2 regions of the Micromonospora coxensis genome follow, and region 1 is predicted to be linked to the other one. Evidence: riboswitches for the same ligand, from Rfam matches in the RefSeq annotation. Region 1 holds a riboswitch; the other holds the start of a gene.
The links. A riboswitch is a leader RNA that binds a small molecule or an ion and turns the genes downstream of it on or off. The one in region 1 is predicted to bind thiamine pyrophosphate.
Positions count from the first base shown of each region.

Region 2: it holds a riboswitch for thiamine pyrophosphate, as region 1 does, so the genes downstream of both, thiE (thiamine phosphate synthase) here and GA0070614_RS09250 (ECF transporter S component) in region 1, are expected to answer to the same signal.

Region 1 covers NZ_LT607753.1:2,088,999-2,095,615, reverse strand. Annotated here, with positions in the region: gene gndA (NADP-dependent phosphogluconate dehydrogenase) at 1-281, opposite strand, end outside; gene GA0070614_RS09265 (hypothetical protein) at 645-869, shown strand; gene GA0070614_RS09260 (energy-coupling factor transporter transmembrane component T family protein) at 1,010-1,810, opposite strand; gene GA0070614_RS09255 (ABC transporter ATP-binding protein) at 1,807-3,234, opposite strand; gene GA0070614_RS09250 (ECF transporter S component) at 3,330-3,914, opposite strand; TPP riboswitch at 3,989-4,094, opposite strand; gene GA0070614_RS09245 (alpha/beta fold hydrolase) at 4,206-5,036, shown strand; gene GA0070614_RS09240 (sugar isomerase domain-containing protein) at 5,179-5,928, shown strand; gene GA0070614_RS09235 (DUF6328 family protein) at 6,217-6,617, shown strand, end outside.
Region 2 covers NZ_LT607753.1:2,758,987-2,765,603, reverse strand. Annotated here, with positions in the region: gene GA0070614_RS12370 (ABC-F family ATP-binding cassette domain-containing protein) at 1-1,322, shown strand, start outside; gene GA0070614_RS12365 (aldo/keto reductase) at 1,403-2,365, shown strand; gene GA0070614_RS31130 (endonuclease domain-containing protein) at 2,626-2,904, opposite strand; TPP riboswitch at 3,471-3,578, shown strand; gene thiE (thiamine phosphate synthase) at 3,573-4,199, shown strand; gene thiO (glycine oxidase ThiO) at 4,193-5,341, shown strand; gene thiS (sulfur carrier protein ThiS) at 5,332-5,532, shown strand; gene GA0070614_RS12340 (thiazole synthase) at 5,529-6,308, shown strand; partial or broken gene GA0070614_RS12335 (thiamine phosphate synthase) at 6,365-6,617, shown strand, end outside.

The sequences.
Region 1 (6,617 bases):
AGTGGGACCAGTTCGTCGATGACCGCGTCGGTGGGCGCGCCGGCCTTGACCATCACGATCACGGCGCGGGGCCGCTCCAGCGAGGCGACGAAGTCGGCCAGGGACTCCGACGGCACGAAGCTGCCCTCGTCGCCGTGTTCGGCGACGAGACTGCGGGTGCGCTCCGGCGAGCGGTTGTGCACCGCCACGGTGAAGCCGTTGCGAGCCAGGTTCCGGGCCAGGTTGCGGCCCATCACCGCCAGCCCGGTGACCCCGATCTGCGCCGTCGCCTGCTGAGCCATCCGTGTCCGCCCTTCTCGTACGACTGTCGTGCTGCGACCGTATCGTGCCCGGCCGGTGCCGGGGACGCTGCGTGAGCGCCGGGCGGCGGGCGGTGGCCGTCGCCGCGGCCCGGCGGGTTCGCGGGGTGGCGACGAAATTCGGGTGCGCGTGCCTCGGCGGTGGGTTAGCGTGCCGGTATGCGCATCTGACGCCCCTCTTCGAGAGCCCGACCCGCCGCTGCTGTCGCCGCCGCGGGTCCGTGAGCTCCGGGCGTCCGCGTGCCACCTCGTCGTGGTCCTTCCGCTGTGGTCGTCCGGGCCGTCCCGTCCGTCGACCGTCCGCCCCGTGCGGTGGCGCGGTCCGTCCACAGAAGGAGGCAGCGTATGCCCGCCAGGCGCAGCCCGAAGAAGTCCCGGTCCGAGGTGCAGGTGAGCGTGGCGGACCTTGCCGCGTCCACCGTGTCGCCCATCACCCCGGTCACCCTCGCCGACGACGCCGATTCGTCCGGCGTCGCCCGGCCGGCCCCGGTCCCGCCGCCGTCGCGGGTCCGCGGCGGCTCGACCGCCGCGCGGGGGCAGACCCGCCGGTACGCCTTCCGGCGCAGCTGACCGACCCGGCTCCCGGCCGGCTGCCGTGCTCCGCCACGGTGGCCGGCCGGGAACGGTCAGCGGTGCCCCCGACGGTGCCCGCCGGCCGCCCGGGTCAGCCGATCAGGGCCGGTCAGCGGTGCCCGCCGGGCTGCCGGGAGTCAGCCGATCAGGGGGCGGAAGGTGCCGAGCGCGACGCTGACCGCCAGCGCCGCCCCGGCCAGCACCGCCGCCCCGACGACCAGCAGGGCGTCCGCCACGCCGAAGTGCTGCCGGCGGGCGACCGTACGCGGGGTGCCGGCGTCGAAGCCCCGGGCGTCCATCGCCACCGCGAGCCGGGTGCCCCGCCGGATCGCGCCCACCAGCAGGGCGAACGCCGTCGAGGTGAACAGCCGCAGCCGGGCCACCGGGTTGCGGCCGGCGTCCACGCCCCGCGCCCGGCGGGCCATCTCGATCATCTGCCACTCCTGGCCGAGCAGCGGCACCAGCCGGAACGCCGCCAGCGCGCCGATCGCGAACCGGGCCGGCGCCTTCGCGTTCTGCACCAGCGCGTCGGCCAGGTCGGTCGGGTCGGTGGTGGCGAACACGATGATCCCGGGCAGGGCCACCGCGAACATCCGCAGCGCCAGGCCCAGCGCGGTGAGCAGCACCCCGGAGGTGACCAGCAGCGGGCCGGCGTCGAGCAGCACCCGGCCGGAGCGGTCCGCGGCGAAGAGCACCAGGGTGACCACGATCCCGGCCCCGCCGACGAGCAGCGGCAGCGCCCGCCGGGCCAGCACCCGGTAGCGGATGCCGAACAGCGGCAGCAGGGCCAGTTCGACGGCGATGGCGATGGCCGGCGCGACCGGATCCAGGGTGGCGACCATCACGACGGAGAAGACCAGCGCCGCGGCGAGCTTCGCCACCGGGTTGCGCCGGGCCAGCGGCGCGTCCGGCGCGGCGACCGGTTCCAGGCTGATCACGGCCGGTCCTCGGGGCGGCGCAGGGTGACGGTGCGGTCGGCGAGCGCGGCGACGAAGTCCGCGTCGTGGGTGACCGTGACGACGCCGTGCCCCGCGTCGCGCAGGTCGGCGAAGAGGTCGACCAGCTCACGCCAGGTCCGCCGGTCCTGGCCGAAGGTGGGTTCGTCGCAGATGAGCAGGTGGGGCGCGGTGGCCAGGGCGGTCGCCACGCTCAGCCGCCGCGCCTCCCCGCCGGAGAGGGTGTACGGGTTGGCGCCGGCCAGCCTGGTCAGCCGCAACCGGTCCAGCAGCGCGTCCACGGTGGCCTTGACCGCCGGCTCGGGTCGTCCGGTGCGCCGGGGGCCGAGCGCCAGTTCGTCGCCGACGGTGCCGGTGACGAACTGGTGCTCCGGGTCCTGGAAGACCGAGCCGATCCGGCGGGCCAGGGCGGGCGCCCGCCAGCGGTGCGGGGGAGTGCCGGCGTCCCGGTCGGCCAGTGCGGCGGTGGCGACGACCCGTCCGGTCCCCGGGCGCAGCAGACCGCCGAGCAGCAGGGCCAGGGTGGACTTGCCGGCCCCGTTCGGGCCGAGCACGGCGAGCGCCTCACCGGCGCGTACCTGGAGGTCGGTGGCGGCCAGCCGGTGCGGCAGCCCGAGCCGTTCGGCGGTGAGCAGCGCCTCCCCGGCCGGCGCGGTGGCGCGCCGGGGCGGGATCGGGTGCCCGGGCACCCAGACGCCCTCGTCGGCGAGCGTGTCGCCGTACCCGGCGAAGACCGCCTCCGGTGGGCCGTCCGCGCGGACCCCGCCGCCGGGCTCCAGCACCACCACCCGGTCGACCAGTGGCAGCGCGTCGGCCACCCGGTGCTCGACCAGGATCAGGGTGGTGTCGGCGTCCAGCGCGCCGGCGACCGCCTCGCGGACCAGTTCGCCGCCGACCGGGTCGAGGTTGGCGGTCGGCTCGTCGAGCAGCAGCAGCCCGGGGCGCAGCACGAGCGCGCCGGCCAGGGCGAGTCGCTGCTGCTCGCCGCCGGAGAGGGCGGCGGTGGCCCGGTCCCGGTGGTACGGGAACCCGACCCGGCGCAGCGCCTCGTCGACCCGGGGCCAGATCTCGTCGGTCGGCACCCCGCGGTTCTCCAGCCCGAACGCGACGTCGTCCCCGCAGCGGGCCATCACCAGCTGCGACTCCGGGTCCTGGAAGACGATGCCGACCCGCTCGCGGGCCTTGCGCGGGTCGAGGCCGTCGATCTCGACGGTGCCCTCCTGCTCGCCGGAGTCCTCCGGCAGCAGCCCGGCCAGGGCGGACAGCAGGGTGCTCTTGCCGGCGCCGGAGGGCCCGAGCAGCAGCATCCGCTCGCCCGCCTCGACCCGCAGGTCCACCCCGCGCAGCGCCCAGCGCTTGCGCCCGGCGTGCCGCCACCCGAACCCGCGCAGTGTCACCGCCGCCACGCCGGCCCCTCCGTCCGTTCCGTGACCATGGCGTCGACGGCGGTGTCCGCGGGCCACGTCGCCGTCGACGTCATCATCAACACGGGGGTGGGTGGTCAGACCGTGGCGCGTTCGCGGCCGGCGGGGAAGCGGTCGAGGACGCCGGTGTTCGCGAGGGCGCGGGTGAGGGCGACGGCGCCGAAGCCGGCGACCACCAGCGAGCTGGCCGCGGTGATCAGGATGTACGGGAGCCGGAAGCTGCCCCACGCCGTCCCCGGGTACCAGACGAAGACGTCGTAGAGCGCGGCGGCCAGCCCGGCCAGGGTCGCCGCCAGCAGCGCGACGGGCAGCCGGAAGTTGCGGTACGCGAACGCGGCGAAGGCCAGCTCCGCGGCGGCCGCCTCCAGCGGGCCCTGGATCACCAGCGTCCAGCCCCAGCTGCTGCCCAGCGCCACCGACACCAGCGCGGCCACGGTGAGGGTGAAGAAGGCGGCCCCCGGCTTGCGGATGATCAGCCCGCCGAGGACGGCCGGCACCAGCCAGACGCCGTAGATGGCGGCCCGCCCGGGCAGCGGGATGGCGTCCGCCGGGCCGTTCCAGAGCAGGCCCCAGGCCCAGAAGATGACGCCGAAGGCGACCCCGAGCACCGCCGCGATGACGATGTCGAGGGTGCGCCACCGGTGGGTGGTGGTGTGGTCCATGATCGCTCCCAGTTCAACGATGGAGAACCAGGAGAAGACGCACGCCGCGCCCGGTGGGACCGGACGGCGGCGCGGCTGGAGGTCGACCGAACTCCCTGCGCTGGCATTACCCAGATCAGGTTCGAGGGTCTGCGGGTGGTGCCCGCACTCTCAGCGCTGTGCGCTCCCCTGTCGGATGTGAAGTTGTCTCGCCCAGACGCTAGCACCGACCTGCGGCGACGGCCCAGCCGACCGCCGAGGGCGGCGCGACGGGAGAAGCCCGTCGACCGTCGGCTCGGTAGGGTGTCGACCATGCGGGTCGAGGCGCGAGGACTGACGTTCGAGGTACGCACCGGCGGCCCGGAGGGCGGCGAGCCCGTCCTCCTGCTGCACGGGTTCCCCCAGCACGGCGGGGAGTGGGACGAGGTGACGCCCGCGCTGCACGACGCCGGGCTGCGCACGTACGCGCTGGACCAGCGGGGCTACTCGCCGGGGGCGCGCCCGACCGAGGTGTCGGCGTACCGGATGCCGGAGCTGGTCGCCGACGCGGTGGCGGTGCTCGACGCGCTGGGCGTCGACGCCGCGCACGTGGTCGGGCACGACTGGGGCGCCGCCGTCGGCTGGGGGCTCGCGGCGGGCCACCCGGAGCGGGTCCGCACCCTGACCGCCGTCTCCGTGCCGCACCCGGCCGCCTTCGGGCAGGCCCTCGCCCACGACCGGCAGCAGAAGGCCCGCTCGTCGTACATGGTGCTGTTCCGGCAGCGCGGCACGGCGGAGAAGGTGCTGCTGGCCGGCCGGGCGGCCGTGCTGCGCCGGATGATCTCCGGGCTCGGGGACCCCCGGCGGGTCGACCGGTACGCCGAGCCGATGCGCGAGCCGGGCGCGCTGACCGCCGCGCTGAACTGGTACCGGGCGATGTCCAACGTGGACCTGGGTCGGATCGGGACGGTGTCGGTGCCCACCACGTACGTCTGGAGCGACAAGGACTTCGCCATCGGCCGGACCGCCGCCGAGGCGTGCGCCCGGCACGTCGCCGGTGAGTACCGTTTCGTGGAGCTGGCCGGGGTCACCCACTGGATCCCGGACCGGGCGCCGGAGCTGCTGGCCGAGGCGATCCTGGCCCGGGTGCGCGGGCTGGCCTGAGGCCGTACCCCCGGCGGGTCGGCACGTCGGCTGCGACGGCCCGCACGGTCCCGCCGAGGCGCCCGTGGGCCGCGGCCCACCGCGCCTGCGGCGGACCCGCCGGGCCGGGCATCGGCGAGAGTGACGAACGGACGGAGGACGCATGACGGTGAGCGCCGAGGGCTACCTGGCGGTGGTCACGGAGACGATCGGTCGGGTGGCCGCCGAGCAGCGGGAGGCGGTGGGCCGGGCGGCCGACCTGCTGGCCGGGGCGCTGCGGGCCGACGGGGTGATCCACGCCTTCGGCACCGGCCACTCCGAGGCCCTCGCCATGGAGATCGCCGGGCGGGCCGGCGGCCTGGTGCCGACGAACCGGATCGCGCTGCGCGACCTGGTGCTGCTCGGTGGCGAACCGGCCGACATCCTCGGCCCGCACCTGGAACGCGATCCCGCCGTGGCGCACCGGCTCTACGAGCTGGCCCCGGTACGCCCCACCGACGTGTTCGTGCTCGCCTCCAACTCCGGCGTCAACGGGGCGATGGTGGAGTTCGCCTCGCTGGTCAAGGAGCGCGGCCACGGGTTGGTCGCGATCACCTCGGCCCGGCACTCCGCCCGGATGACCTCCCGCCACCCGTCCGGCCGCAAGCTCGCCGACTTCGCCGACGTGGTGCTGGACAACGGCGCCCCGTACGGCGACGCGACCCTGCCGCTGCCCGACGGCGGCGCGGTCGGCGCGGTCTCCTCGATCACGGCGGCCCTGCTGGCCCAGCAGATCGTGGCCGAGACGGTGGCCCGGCTGCTCGCGGCCGGGGTGCGGCCCCCGGTCTACCTGTCGGCCAACATCACCGGCGGCGACGAGCACAACGCCGGGCTGGAGGCCCGCTACGCCGGCCGCATCCGCCGAGGGGCGTGAGCGCGAGGAGTGAGCCGGGTCTGCGAGCCCCGCAGTCGTGATCTGGGGTGGCGCTGTGAGCGCGAGGAGTGAGCCGGGTCTGCGAGCCCCGCAGTCGCGATCTGGGGTGGCGCTGTGAGCGCGAGGAGTGAGCCGGGTCTGCGAGCCCCGCAGTCGTGATCTGGGGTGGCGCCCCGAGCGCGAGCGCGGCGATCGTGAACCGGTTTCGCGCGGGACGCCCGGGGGCAAAGGCGTTGCTGCCGGCGGGCGCGGCCCGGCCGGCGGTACCGTCTCACCCGGAGGTAGCGCGTGTCGAAGGAATCCGAGAAGCAGCGCTGGCAGCGCAACTTCGCCGACCTGCTCCAGGAGTTGCGGGTCGCGCAGACCGGCGTGCAGATCCTCTTCGCCTTCCTGCTCACCCTGCCGTTCAGCGCCGGCTTCGACCGGACGAGCGGCTTCCAGAAGGACGTCTACATCGTCGCGCTGCTGTCGGCGGCCGCCGCCACCGCGATGATCATCTCGCCGGTCGCCTTCCACCGTGCGCTCTTCCGCCAGGGCCGCAAGCCGGAGCTGGTCCGCTTCGCGCACCGGATGGCCAGCGGCGGCCTCGCCTTCATGCTGATCTCGATGGTCAGCGCGGTGCTGCTGATCACCGACTTCGTGCTCGACCGGAGCATCGCCTTCCTGCTCAGCGGGATCACCGCGCTGTG
Region 2 (6,617 bases), 670 kb from region 1:
CCGCCGCCGGCAAGGCCCAACTGGCGTACGCGGACGCGCTCGCCGCCTGGGGCGAGGCCGGCGGGTACGACGCCGAAGTGCTCTTCGACACCGTCGCCACCATCGTGCTGGACCTGCCGTGGGACGCCGCCCGGGACCGTCCGGTGCGGACCCTCTCCGGCGGCCAGCAGAAACGCTTCGCCCTGGAACTGCTGCTGCGCGGCACCGAGGAGGTGCTGCTCCTCGACGAGCCGGACAACTTCCTCGACGTGCCCGGCAAACGGTGGCTGGAGGTGCGGCTGCGCGAGTCCGGCAAGTCCGTGCTGTACGTCTCGCACGACCGCGAGCTGCTGGCGCAGACCGCCGACCGGGTGGTGGCCGTCGAGGGCGGCAGCGCCTGGGTGCACCCGGGTGGCTTCGCGAGCTGGCACGACGCCCGGGTGGCCCGGCACGCCCGCCTCGACGAGCTGCGCCGCCGCTGGGACGAGGAGCACCAGAAGCTGCGCGAGCTGATGCTGATGTACAAGCAGAAGGCGGCGTACAACGACGGGATGGCGTCGCGGTACCAGGCCGCGCAGACCCGGCTGCGCAAGTTCGAGGAGGCCGGGCCGCCGCCCGTACCCCCGAAGGACCAGGACATCCGGATGCGGCTGGCCGGCGGGCGGACCGGCAAGCGCGCGGTGATCTGCGAGCAGCTGGAGCTGGACGGCCTCACCTACCCCTTCGACCTGGAACTCTGGTACGGCGACCGGGTCGCCGTGCTCGGCGCCAACGGCACCGGCAAGTCGCACTTCCTGCGGCTGCTCGCCCGGGGCGGCACCGACCCCGACCCGGCGCAGACCCCGGTCGGCGCGGCGGCCCTCGCCCCGGTCGCCCACGACGGGGTGGCCCGCCTCGGCGCCCGGGTCCGGCCCGGCCACTTCTCCCAGACCCACGACCGTCCGGAGCTGACGGAGAAGACCCTGGTCGAGATCCTCTGGCGGGGCGACGAGCACCGGGCCGGCATGGACCGGCACGCGGCGATGGCCGCGCTGTCCCGGTACGAGCTGGCCGGGCAGGGCGACCAACGCTTCGGCACTCTCTCCGGCGGCCAGCAGGCCCGGTTCCTGGTGCTGCTGCTGGAGCTGTCCGGGGCGACCCTGCTGCTGCTCGACGAGCCCACCGACAACCTCGACCTGGCGTCGGCGGAGGCGCTGGAGGCGGGGCTGGGCGCCTTCTCCGGGACGGTCGTCGCGGTCACCCACGACCGCTGGTTCACCCGCTCCTTCGACCGGTTCGTGCTGTTCCGGGGTGACGGTGAGGTGGTGGAGACCCCCGAGCCGGTCTGGGACGTCGCCCGCTGACCGTCGACGTTACGGCCGGCCACGGTGACCGGCCCGGCCCTGGTGACCGGCCCGGTACGGGGCGGTCGGGCCGGCATAGGGTGGATCTCGTGACTGAGATGACCTACCGCCGGCTGGGCGACTCCGGGCTCGTGGTGTCCGTGGTCGGCATCGGCTGCAACAACTTCGGCCGCAAGCTCGACCTCGACGGCACCCGCGCGGTGGTCGACGCCGCGCTCGACGCCGGGATCAACTTCTTCGACACCGCCGACATCTACGGCGAGCCGCAGGGCGGCTCCGAGGAACTGCTCGGACAGGCGTTGAAGGGCCGCCGTGACGACGTGGTGGTGGCCACCAAGTTCGGCATGGACATGCACGGCCTGAACGGCCCGGACCACGGCGCCCGGGGCGCGCGCCGCTACATCGCCCGGGCCGTGGAGGCGTCGCTGCGGCGGCTCGGCACCGACCACATCGACCTGTACCAGATGCACGAGCCGGACCCGGGCACCCCGATCGACGAGACGCTCGCCGCCCTGGACGACCTGGTCCGGGCCGGGAAGGTGCGCTACCTCGGCAACTCCAACTTCGCCGGCTGGCAGATCGCCGACGCGGACTGGACGGCGTCGTCGCAGGGCCGTACCCGGTTCATCAGCGCGCAGAACCACTACTCGCTGCTGGAGCGGGGAGTGGAGGCCGAGGTGATCCCCGCCTGCGAGCGCTTCGGCCTGGGCATGCTGCCCTTCTTCCCGCTCGCCAACGGCCTGCTCACCGGCAAGTACAAGCGCGGTGAAGCCCCGCCGGCCGGCAGCCGACTCGCCGGCGGTGGCCGGTACGCGCAGCGCCTCGCGGCGGCGAACTGGGACACCATCGAGGCGATCGAGGCGTACGCCGCCGAGCGGGAGCTGACGATGCTCCAGGTGGCCATCGGTGGACTGGCCGCCCGGCCCGCGGTGACCTCGGTGATCGCCGGCGCGACCACGCCCGAGCAGGTACGGGCGAACGCCGCCGCCGGGACCTGGCAGCCCACCGACGAGGACCTGGACGCCCTCGACGCCATCCTCTGACTCGCCGTTCCGCCTCGCCACCCGAGCCGGGCGGCGAGGCGGGTGGTGGTTCTCGGGCACGGGCTGGGCCTTCGCCGGCCGGCGTCCGCAGCCGGCTACGCCTCCTCGCCGGTTGCGGGTCTACGCGGCTGTGGGTCTTCGTCGGATGTTGCTCTTGGCCGGCTGCGAGTCGGCGGCGTCTTCAGCCGGTGTCGTTGCCCGCTGCTGCCGGCTGCCCGCTGCTGGCTGCTGGCTGCTGCTCAGGGTGACGGTGGCGGGGATCAGTGGGAGGGGTTGCGCTGGATCTGGCGCTCGCGGAGGGCGTCGGCGACCAGGGCGACGGTGCGGGCGGGGTGACGGAGCACGTCGTCGGCGGTGAAGCGGAGCACGAGCCAGCCCGCCGCGCGCAGCGCGTTCAGCCGGGCGACGTCCTGCCGGAAGTGGGCGCGCTCCCGGTGGTGGTCGCCGTCGTACTCGACCGCCACGCGCAGGGCCGGCCAGGCCAGGTCGACCCGGCCGGCGAACCGTCCCCGGGCGTCGAGCGCGTCGACGGCGACCACGGCGTCGGTACGGGGCCCCTGCCGGCCCAGGTCGAACGCGGTACGCAGCCCGGTGGTGACCGGCAGGCCGCCGAAGCGGGGTCACGTCACCGGCCGGCACCGCCGACCGGCTGACCCGGACCCGGGGCGGGACCCGCATCCGGGCGGTGCGGGGCAGCAGCACGGACACCGGCGCGTCCCGGCCGAGCAGGTCGGCCCCCCACAGGTACGCGGCGCTGGCCCCCGCGATCGCCGCGCCCGGCGGCAGCAGCAGCGCCACCGCGTCGCACCACATGCGATGGTCGGCCGCGCGGAAGCCGTCCCGGTGCACGTACACGTCGGGCAGCAGCCGGCGCCAGGCCGGGCCGCGCAGCATCGACCAGGTGAGCAGGCCCTCGGCGACCGCACGGCTGCCCCGGAAGGGCAGGAACGCCAGCCGTCGCGGGACCCGGGCGCGAGCGGGCATCCGGACAGGGGGCCGTGACCGGGCGGTCACCCGCCGCCCCTGCCGTCGACCGTGGATGGTGGGTGGGAAAAACGTCACCCACTCTTCCGCCGTCCGGCGACACGTCGTACGGTAGGCCCGCAAGTGACCCACGGGAGCCCGGTGCACCGGGCTGAGAGGGGGGCTGAAGCCCCCGACCGTCGAACCTGATCCGGGTAATGCCGGCGCAGGGAGGAGTGTTGCCGTGCCGTCCCTCGGACGACTGCATCTGATCACCGACACCCGGCCGGGGCGTGACCCGCTCGCCGTGCTGCGCGCCGCCCTGCCGGTGGCCCGCGCCGAACTGGTCGTCCAGGTCCGGGTGGAGGACGACGCCACCGACCGCGAGGCGTACGAGCTGGCCGGGCGGGTGCTCGCGCTCTGCGCGCCGTACGGGGCGACGTGCCTGGTCAACGACCGGCTGCACGTGGCCCTGGCGGTGGGCGCCGCGGGCGGGCACGTCGGCGCGGAGGACCTGCCGGTGGCGGCGGCCCGCCGGGTGCTCGGCCCGACCGCCGTGCTCGGCGCGACCGCCCGGGAGCCGCTGACGGCCACCGAGGCGGTCGCCGCCGGCGCCGGCTACCTGGGCGTCGGCCCCTGCCACGCGACCACCACCAAGACCGGCCTGCCCGACCCGATCGGCCCCGACGGGGTACGCGCCGTCGCCGGGGCGGTGGACGTGCCGGTGATCGCCATCGGCGGGGTGACCGTCGAGACGGTGCCCGCGCTGCGGGCCGCCGGGGCGTACGGGGTGGCGGTGGTCGGGGCGCTCTCCGACAGCCCCGATCCGGCCCGGACGACCGCCGCGCTCGTCGAGGCCCTGACGTGCTGACCCGGCCGGACGTCGCCGTGGTGGGGGCGGGACCGGTCGGGCTGGCGATCGCGTGGCGGTGCGCGTCGCGCGGGCTGCGCGTCGTCGTCCACGATCCCGCCCCGGGCTCCGGCGCCTCGCACGTCGCCGCCGGGATGCTCTCCCCGGTCGCCGAGGCGTACTTCGGGGAGCACGAGCTGACCGGGCTGCTCGCCGAGTCCGCCGCCCGCTGGCCCGGCTTCGCCGCCGAGCTGGCCGAGGCCGCCGGGGTGGAGTTCGGCCACCGGACCGAGGGCACCCTGGTCGTCGGGCTGACCTCCGACGACCTGGCCGAGGCGCGCCGGCTGTGGTCGTACCAGCAGGGGTTGGGACTGCCGATCACCCCGCTGCGCCCCTCGCAGCTGCGCGACCGCGAGCCGGCGCTGGCGCCGCGGGTGCGCGGCGGCGCGGTCGCGCCCGGTGACCATCAGGTCGACCCCCGGCGGCTGGTCGCGGCGCTGCGCTCGGCGGCCGAGCGGGCCGGCGCGACGCTGGTCCCCGGCCCGGTCGCCCGCCTCGACGACGTGGCCGCCCGGGTCACCGTGGTGGCCGCCGGCTGCGGCGCCGCCGCGCTCACCGGCCTGCCCGTGCGGCCGGTGAAGGGGCAGGTGCTGCGGCTGCGCGCGCCCGGTCGCGCCGCGCCGGACTTCCGGCACGTGATCCGGGGGTACGCCGACGGCGAGTCGGTCTACCTGGTGCCCCGGGCCGACGGGGAGGTGGTGGTCGGGGCCACCGTGGAGGAACGCACCGACACCGAGGTGACCGCCGGCGCGGTGCTGCGGCTGCTGCGTGCCGCCGTCGACCTGGTGCCCGACCTGGCCGAGTACGACCTGGTGGAGGCGTCCGCCGGGCTGCGCCCCGGCACCCCGGACAACGCGCCGATCCTCGGGCCGCTGCCCGGCCACCCCGGTGTGCTGGTCGCGACCGGGCACCACCGGCACGGCATCGTGCTCACCCCGGTCACCGCCGACCTGATCACCGAGCTGGTCGTCACCGGCGAGGCGGACCCGCTGCTCGCGCCGTTCACGCCGGAGCGGTTCAGCCGGCCGGACGCCCCGCACCCCGGGCCGGCCCGGGTCGGGCCCGCCGGATCGAGCACCCAGGAGGAGCACAGGTGGAACTGATCGTCAACGGGGCCGGGCGGACCGTGCCTGGCGGAGCGACGGTGGCCGACGTGGTCCGCCAGGTCACCGAGCAGCAGCGCGGCCTCGCGGTCGCGGTCAACGGCGAGGTGGTGCCGCGCACCGGCTGGCCGGCCACGGTGCTGCGCGACGGCGACCGGGTCGAGGTGCTCAGCGCCGCCCAGGGCGGGTGAGCGCGGTGAGCTTCGAGATCGGTGGCGTGACCTTCGGCTCCCGGCTGATCCTCGGCACCGGTGGGGCGGCCAACCTGCACGTGCTGGAGCAGGCGATCCGGGCATCCGGCACCGAGCTGGTCACCCTGGCGCTGCGCCGGGTCGACACCGCGCCCGGCACCGCCGGCGGACTGCTCGACCTGCTGGACCGGTGCGGCGTGCGGCTGCTGCCCAACACCGCCGGCTGCTACACCGCCGGCGAGGCGGTGAAGGTGGCGCACCTGGCCCGCGACGCGTTCGACACCGACTGGGTGAAGCTGGAGGTGATCGGCGACGAGCGGACGCTGCTGCCCGACGGGGTGGAACTGCTGCGCGCGGCGGAGGAGCTGGTCGGAGACGGATTCGTGGTGCTGCCGTACACGTCGGACGACCCGATCCTGGCCCGCCGGCTGGCCGACGTCGGCTGCGCGGCGGTGATGCCGGCCGGCGCGCCGATCGGGTCCGGGCTCGGCGTCAGCAACCCGCACCACATCCGGCTGATCCGGCAGAGCGTGGACGTGCCGGTGATCCTCGACGCCGGCATCGGCACCGCCTCCGACGCCGCGCTCGCCATGGAGCTGGGCTGCGACGCGGTGCTGCTGGCCAGCGCGGTGACCCGGGCCGCCGACCCGGTGGCGATGGCCACCGCCATGCGGTACGCCGTCGAGGCCGGGCGGCTCGCGTACGGCGCCGGGCGGATCGCCCGCCGCTTCCACGCCCTCGCCTCCACCCCGGACGAAGGCAGGCCCGACCTGTGACGGCCCGGACATCGGGGGTGGCCGTCGCGGATCCGGTCCGGCCCGGGACGGGGCGGATCCCGTCGGGCGTGGTGCTGCTGACGGACCGGCGGGTGGCCCGGCGGCCACTGGTCGAGGTGGTCGCCGGGGCCGTCGCCGGGGGAGTGCGCTGGGTGGTGCTGCGGGAGAAGGACCTGCCCCGCGTCGAGCGGGCCGCGCTCGCGGCGCGGCTGCGGGCGGTCCTCGCCGAGGCCGGCGGCAGCCTGGTCGTCGCCGGCCCGGACCCGCTCGACGGCGATGCCGTCCACCTGCCCGCCGCCGGCCCGTACC